Linked DNA regions of Paraneptunicella aestuarii. The protein of the gene in region 1 interacts with the protein of each later gene in a pairwise test. Links are inferred from orthologs where the notes say so. Each region holds a gene or a part of one and is shown in the gene's direction. Other genes may lie near its edges. The genes, in order: nth and aceE.

What was found.
Region 2: the proteins of nth (region 1) and aceE interact in binary tests that used the Escherichia coli proteins (3 or more experiments, as listed by UniProt). The link is inferred for Paraneptunicella aestuarii from one-to-one orthologs.

What each region holds. Positions count from the first base shown.
Region 1 is NZ_CP074570.1:3,742,329-3,745,652, forward strand. What follows is about bases 126-3,119. They hold nth (endonuclease III), read left to right. Parts: upstream 126-1,288; coding sequence 1,289-1,951; downstream 1,952-3,119. Other genes in these bases: rsxG (electron transport complex subunit RsxG), read left to right, coding at 126-541; KIH87_RS14350 (electron transport complex subunit E), read left to right, coding at 538-1,257; KIH87_RS14360 (DEAD/DEAH box helicase), read left to right, coding at 2,010-3,119. Also shown: more of rsxG, read left to right, coding at 1-125; more of KIH87_RS14360, read left to right, coding at 3,120-3,324. UniProt on the Escherichia coli protein: DNA repair enzyme that has both DNA N-glycosylase activity and AP-lyase activity. The DNA N-glycosylase activity releases various damaged pyrimidines from DNA by cleaving the N-glycosidic bond, leaving an AP (apurinic/apyrimidinic) site.
Region 2 is NZ_CP074570.1:3,990,009-3,993,521, reverse strand. Bases 152-3,334 are described here. They hold aceE (pyruvate dehydrogenase (acetyl-transferring), homodimeric type), read left to right. Parts: upstream 152-461; coding sequence 462-3,134; downstream 3,135-3,334. Other genes in these bases: aceF (dihydrolipoyllysine-residue acetyltransferase), read left to right, coding at 3,156-3,334; KIH87_RS15375 (GntR family transcriptional regulator), read left to right, coding at 152-301. Outside these bases: more of KIH87_RS15375, read left to right, coding at 1-151; more of aceF, read left to right, coding at 3,335-3,513. UniProt on the Escherichia coli protein: Component of the pyruvate dehydrogenase (PDH) complex, that catalyzes the overall conversion of pyruvate to acetyl-CoA and CO(2).

The sequences.
Region 1 (3,324 bases):
CCAAACCCTGTTAAATACGCTGAATAAAATCATCCCACCAGCACAATACAATAATGACGTAGCCAGCGACTGTACGCTGGTGAACGCACCTATTCTGTTTGGTCTGAATGAGTCAGGTAAATCAGCAAATCAGTCTTTGCACCTCTATCGCGCCCGTATGGACGACGCTCCGGTTGCACTTGCGGTGGAAGCCATTAGTCAGGATGGTTACAGCGGGCAAATCAAAATGCTGGTGTCACTGCTTGCCGATGGCAGCATAGGCGGCACCCGTATTATTGCTCACAAAGAAACCCCGGGATTGGGCGACAAAATCGAAGAGCGCGTGAGTAGCTGGATCACGGTTTTCAGTGGCGAACCAGCCGATAATGTTCACGACTCGGTTTGGGCAGTGAAAAAAGACGGCGGCAAATTTGATCAGTTCACCGGCGCAACCATCACACCAAGAGCCGTTGTAGCTGGCGTTGGCAACGCAGTGAAATATATGCAAACCCATTGGGATGAAGCCTTTTCCGCAAACGCGACTTGTGGAGCAAACGAATGAAAAAAGAACTCCTCGAATTAGCCTGGCAAGGCTTGTGGAAAAATAATCCTGCGCTGGTTCAGCTATTGGGTTTATGCCCGCTATTAGCGGTCACAGCCACCACCATTAACGGCTTGGGTTTGGGACTTGCTACCACCTTCGTATTGTTAGGCTCAAACTGCACCGTATCTGCCGTGCGCAATTATGTGCCGAAAGAAATCCGTATTCCGGTATTTGTGATGGTTATCGCCGCCTTTGTGACCATTATTCAACTGCTCATGAACGCCTTTACCTATAACCTGTATCTGGCTCTGGGCATATTCATTCCATTAATCGTTACCAACTGCGCCATTATTGGCCGCGCCGAAGCCTATGCATCCAAGAACCCCGTAAAACTGGCAGCAATGGATGGCTTGATGATGGGATTAGGCTTCACCGCTGTATTGGTCGTGTTGGGCTCAATGAGAGAACTATTGGGTAACGGAACTTTATTTGACGGGGCTCACTTGCTCTTTGGTGACTGGGCAAAAAGCCTGAAAGTCGTCGTTTTTGAAACCGACAGCCCTTTCTTGCTTGCAATATTGCCACCGGGAGCCTTCATCGGCATGGGCTTTTTAATCGCCTTGAAAAACGTCATGGACAAACGCTTGGAAGCCATCTTTGAGCCGAAAGAAGCGCCGCAAGAGATCCAACGAGCACGAGTTACAGCAGCCAATATTACCGACTCTGGTATATAAAAAGAGCAAGAGAAAGAACAACAACACCGACATGAATAAACAAAAACGCATTGAAATTCTTACTCGCTTACGAGACGACAACCCACACCCCACCACAGAACTAAACTACAGCTCTCCTTTTGAATTGCTGATTGCTGTGATCCTGTCGGCACAAGCAACGGATGTGGGCGTAAACAAAGCCACCGACAAATTATTCCCCGTAGCCAATACGCCGGAAGCGATTCTGGAACTGGGACTGGACGGACTCAAAGACTACATTAAAACCATCGGCTTATTTAACGCCAAAGCCGAAAACGTGATGAAAACCTGTCAAATACTGGTAGAGCAGCACAACTCAGAAGTCCCCGAAAACCGTGAAGCACTGGAAGCCCTACCCGGCGTAGGACGCAAAACAGCAAACGTAGTTCTGAATACAGCCTTCGGCTGGCTAAAAGATAATGAAGGTAGATACTTTATTGCGGTTGATACCCACATTCAACGCTTAGCCAATCGCACCGGTTATGCTAAGGGCAAGACTGTTGAGCAAACTGAACAAGCAATCATAAAAAATACACCGAATAAAGCTGAATTTATGTTTAACTTGCATCATTGGTTTATTTTACATGGTCGTTACGTATGTACTGCCCGAAATCCTAAATGCGGTAGCTGTATAATTGAGGATCTGTGTGAATTTAAGGATAAAACATGCGATTAAGAACGTCTTCTTTTACTGCTGCCAATTGGATGAGCCATGCTAAGAAGGATATAAATCTATGACCGAAAGATTAAACATAACACGCGGTGTAAATAAAAAGCCTGTAGCAACTGATGCCTTAATTAATTGTATCGATAATGTACAAAACATTACTGGAGAAACTTTTACTGGTTACCCTCTCATTGCAACTCCAGACGGTAAGTACTCCATTGATGCTACTTTAGTTAGCCCGTCAAAAGGAATCATACTTTTCGACTTAATAGAAGGTATGAATCTCGCAAATTATGAAGAACGTCAAGATGATTTAGCTAACAAGATCGAAGCTCGCTTAAAATTACACCGCGAACTGGTAAAAGGCAGACAGCTAGCCGTCCCATTACACGTAATTTCATTTGCGCCCGGAATGAATGACAACGACGTTGTCCTCGATGAACTCTATCCACTCGTCAATGAAAGATCACTCCCTGAACTATTGAATAGTATGGATTGGAATGAGGGTTCTGATGAGCTATACCGGATGACTTTATCAGCGGTAGAAAGCTTAAGTAGTATCCGAAAAAATCGATCAAAGCGCGAGGTGGTTCGTCCAGATTCACGTGGGGCGAAACTAAAACAGTTGGAAGACTCTATTGCGACTCTAGATCATAGGCAAAACAAGGCAGTTATCGAGACAGTAGATGGTGTTCAACGTATCCGAGGTCTAGCTGGTTCAGGGAAAACCATAGTACTAGCTCTTAAAGCTGCATATTTGCATACTCAATACCCAGATTGGCACATAGCTGTAACCTTCCATACTCGCTCCCTTAAAGGTCAATTTCGGAGATTGATAAATAACTTTTGTATTGAGCAAAGTGGTGAGGAGCCCGATTGGACAAAAATAAGAGTTGTTAATGCTTGGGGTGCACCTGGTGGAGACTCGCGAGACGGTATTTATTATCAATATTGTCGCGCTACCGGAGCAGAATTTTACGATTTCCGAAGTGCGGCCAATAAGTTTGGTGGTAATGAAAGAGCATTTGATGGTGCTTGTAGCGCCGCTTTGATTCATGAATCAGAAGCAGCACAACTCTACGATGTAATACTTACGGATGAAGCTCAAGACTTCGCACCAAGCTTTCTAAAACTTTGTTATTCAATGTTGAAACAACCCAAACGACTCGTATATGCCTATGACGAACTCCAGAATCTTTCTGGAACTTCACTTCCTCCGCCTGAAGAGATTTTTGGTAATAATAACGCAGGGCAACCGCTTGTGACTTTTGGCAATGACCGGAAGCGTGATGTGATATTACAAAAGTGCTATAGGAATTCGCGACCTGTTTTAGTGTCAGCGCATGGTCTGGGCTTTGGTATTCATCGTCCAGCGCCCAATG
Region 2 (3,513 bases), 250 kb from region 1 along the record:
CTGCATGGCAAAAGGTTCCCACAATATGGTGTTAAGCCATGTCATGGGCAACTTGATGTCACTGCTGAAAGAAAACATCGAGGCTAACTTGAAGATGTTGCAAGTACGTCCGGATGCTTGTGAAAAGATCCATAAGCAACGTGAAGTGATTGTGTCTGCCATTGTGGCTGGCAACCCTGAAAAGGCTCGCCATGCCAGCAATGAACACTTGGCTTTTATTGAACAAACCCTACTGGAAATTAATAGACAGGATTCGCGAATGCAACGTGCTTTGCGTCGCATTGAAATTACAAAAGAATAATAAGAAAGGCGGGACTGCCTTCGTCTATATGACATGCAGGAGTAACCAATGACCTTAGTGGTGAGCAGTTAGGTTTTGGCGTCTCCAACGATGAACAGGGTAAGTAGTATGGTGAAACACCATCCTTACTGAAGAACAACCAAACAAATAGGAACGCACCATGTCTGATATGATGCAACCTGATCTTGACCCACAAGAAACGCAAGAATGGCTTGATGCTTTAGAAGCCGTATTGGAAGAAGAAGGCGTAGACCGCGCGCATTTCTTGTTGGAAACGCTTATCGAGAAAGCCAGACGCACTGGGGCTCATTTACCTTTTAACGCAACAACTGCGTATATCAACACGATTCCTGCTGGTCAGGAACCGACGATGCCGGGCGACCAAACCATTGAGCATACTATCCGTTCAGCGATCCGCTGGAACGCACTGATGATGGTATTGCGTGGTTCCAAAAAGAATTTGGAACTCGGTGGACACATTTCCAGTTTTGCCTCATCTGCGATGCTTTATGACATCGGTTTTAACCATTTTTTCCGTGCACCTAATGATAATGACGGTGGTGACTACCTGTTTATTCAGGGGCACGTTGCACCGGGTATTTACTCACGTGCTTTCATTGAAGGCCGTTTGACTGAAGAACAGTTGGACAATTTCCGTCAGGAAGTCGATGGCAAGGGCTTGTCTTCTTATCCTCACCCTAAACTGATGCCTGATTTCTGGCAGTTCCCAACGGTATCGATGGGCTTGGGTCCAATGCAAGCCATTTATCTTGCTCGTTACCTGCAATATTTGACAGACCGTGGCATTAAAGATTGTTCTAACCAGCGCGTATGGTGTTTTATGGGCGATGGTGAGGTTGATGAGCCAGAAAGCTTGGGTGCAATCGGTTTGGCAACCCGTGAAGGGTTGGACAACCTGACTTTCGTTATCAACTGTAACTTACAGCGCTTAGACGGCCCTGTTCGTGGTAACGGCAAGATCATTCAGGAATTGGAAGGGACTTTCCGTGGTGCCGGTTGGGAAGTGATCAAGGTCATTTGGGGTCGCTACTGGGATCCTCTATTGGCCCGTGATACTTCTGGCAAGCTATTGCAGCTGATGAACGAAACCGTTGACGGTGAGTATCAGAACTTTAAAGCCAAAGGTGGTGCATTCACTCGTGAACACTTCTTTGGTAAGTATCCTGAACTAAAAGACATGGTTTCTAACATGTCTGACGATGATATCTGGCGCTTAAACCGTGGTGGTCACGATCCGGTCAAAGTGTATGCAGCCTACAAACGTGCTGTTGAAACCAAAGGTCGCCCACAGGTTATTTTGGCTAAGACCGTTAAAGGTTACGGCATGGGTGCTGCCGGTGAAGGTAAGAACATCGCTCACCAGGTTAAGAAGATGGATATGGACAGCATTCGTGCTTACCGTGACCGCTTCAATATTCCAATTAAAGATGAAGAGTTAGCTTCACTGCCTTACTACAAGTTTGATGACGAGAGTGAGGAAATGAAATACTTACGTACTCGTCGCGATGCATTAAATGGCTTTATGCCGCGTCGTTTGGCGAAGAGTACGGAAGAATTGCCTGCACCGCCGTTAAAAGCCTTTGATGCCGTGTTGAAAGGCTCTAATGATCGTGAAATTTCAACTACCATGGCTTTTGTCCGTATTTTGACAGCCATGCTCAAAGACAAGCAAATTGGTAAGCGCATTGTGCCAATCATCCCTGACGAAGCGCGTACTTTTGGTATGGAAGGCTTGTTCCGTCAAGTGGGTATTTATGCTCATGAAGGCCAGAAATACGAACCACAAGACGTGGATCAGGTTGCTTATTACCGCGAAGACAAGAAAGGTCAGGTATTACAGGAAGGTATCAACGAACTGGGCGCAATGGCTTCCTGGTTAGCGGCGGGTACGTCTTATTCCACCAATAACCTGCCAATGATCCCGGTTTATATTTACTACTCCATGTTTGGTTTCCAACGTATTGGTGACATGGCATGGGCGGCTGGTGACTCACAGGCTCGCGGTTTCCTGGTCGGTGGTACGGCAGGAAGAACCACACTGAATGGTGAAGGTTTGCAGCATCAGGATGGCCACAGCTTATTGCAAGCGAACATGATCCCGAACTGTATCAGTTACGACCCAACCTATGGTTATGAAGTTGCGGTTATCGTTCAAGACGGCTTGCGTCGTATGGGTGAAGAACAGGAAAACGTGTTCTATTACCTGACCGTGATGAACGAGAACTACATTCAACCTGAAATGCCTGAAGGTGTTGAGGAAGGTATCGTAAAAGGTATCTATAAACTGGATGATGTGGTTGCCAAAGACGCTAAAGCTGAAGTGAAGCTACTTGGTTCCGGCACTATTTTGTTACAGGTGCGTGAAGCTGCGAAGTTGTTGCAAGAAGAGTTTGGCATTAGTTCTGAGGTTTACAGTGTGACCTCGTTCAACGAATTGGGTCGTGATGGCCTGGATGTTGAGCGTTACAACATGCTGCACCCTGATGGTAATCAGAAAACGCCTTATATCACCAAAGTATTGGAGAAAGGCAATAAAGGGCCAACGATCGCTGCCACTGACTATCTGAAAGCTTATTCTGATCAGGTTCGAGCCTTTGTCCCGGGCGCTTATAAAGTGTTGGGTACAGACGGTTTCGGTCGTTCTGACAGCCGCGCTAACTTGCGTCATCACTTTGAAGTGGATGCCAAGTACATCGCCATCGCCAGCTTGTATGAATTAGTGAAAGCCGGTGATTTGGATAAATCCGTTCTGGTTGATGCGATGCAACGTTTCGACATCAATCCAGAGAAGATCAACCCGCTTTACGCGTAATTAGGAACAGGAGAACTTCTGATGGCAACTATGAAAGATGTACTCGTTCCTGATGTGGGCGGTGATGAAGTTGAAGTGATTGAAATCTGTGTCGCAGTTGGCGATACAGTCGAAGCAGAAGAAGCACTTATTACGGTTGAAAGTGATAAGGCCAGCATGGATATTCCGGCTCCTTTTAGCGGCGTTGTCGGCGAGATATTGGTTAAAGTGGGTGACAAAGTTAGTCAAAACACTTTGATCATGAAAATGTCTGGCGCGGATGCAGCGGCGGCTCCGGCAGAAGCTGTGCCTGAACCGGTTCAGGAAGAAGCAAAACCTGTAGAAGCTGCACCCGTTGCAGAATCTGCACCAGCACCAGTCGCGCCAGCTCCTGTCGCCA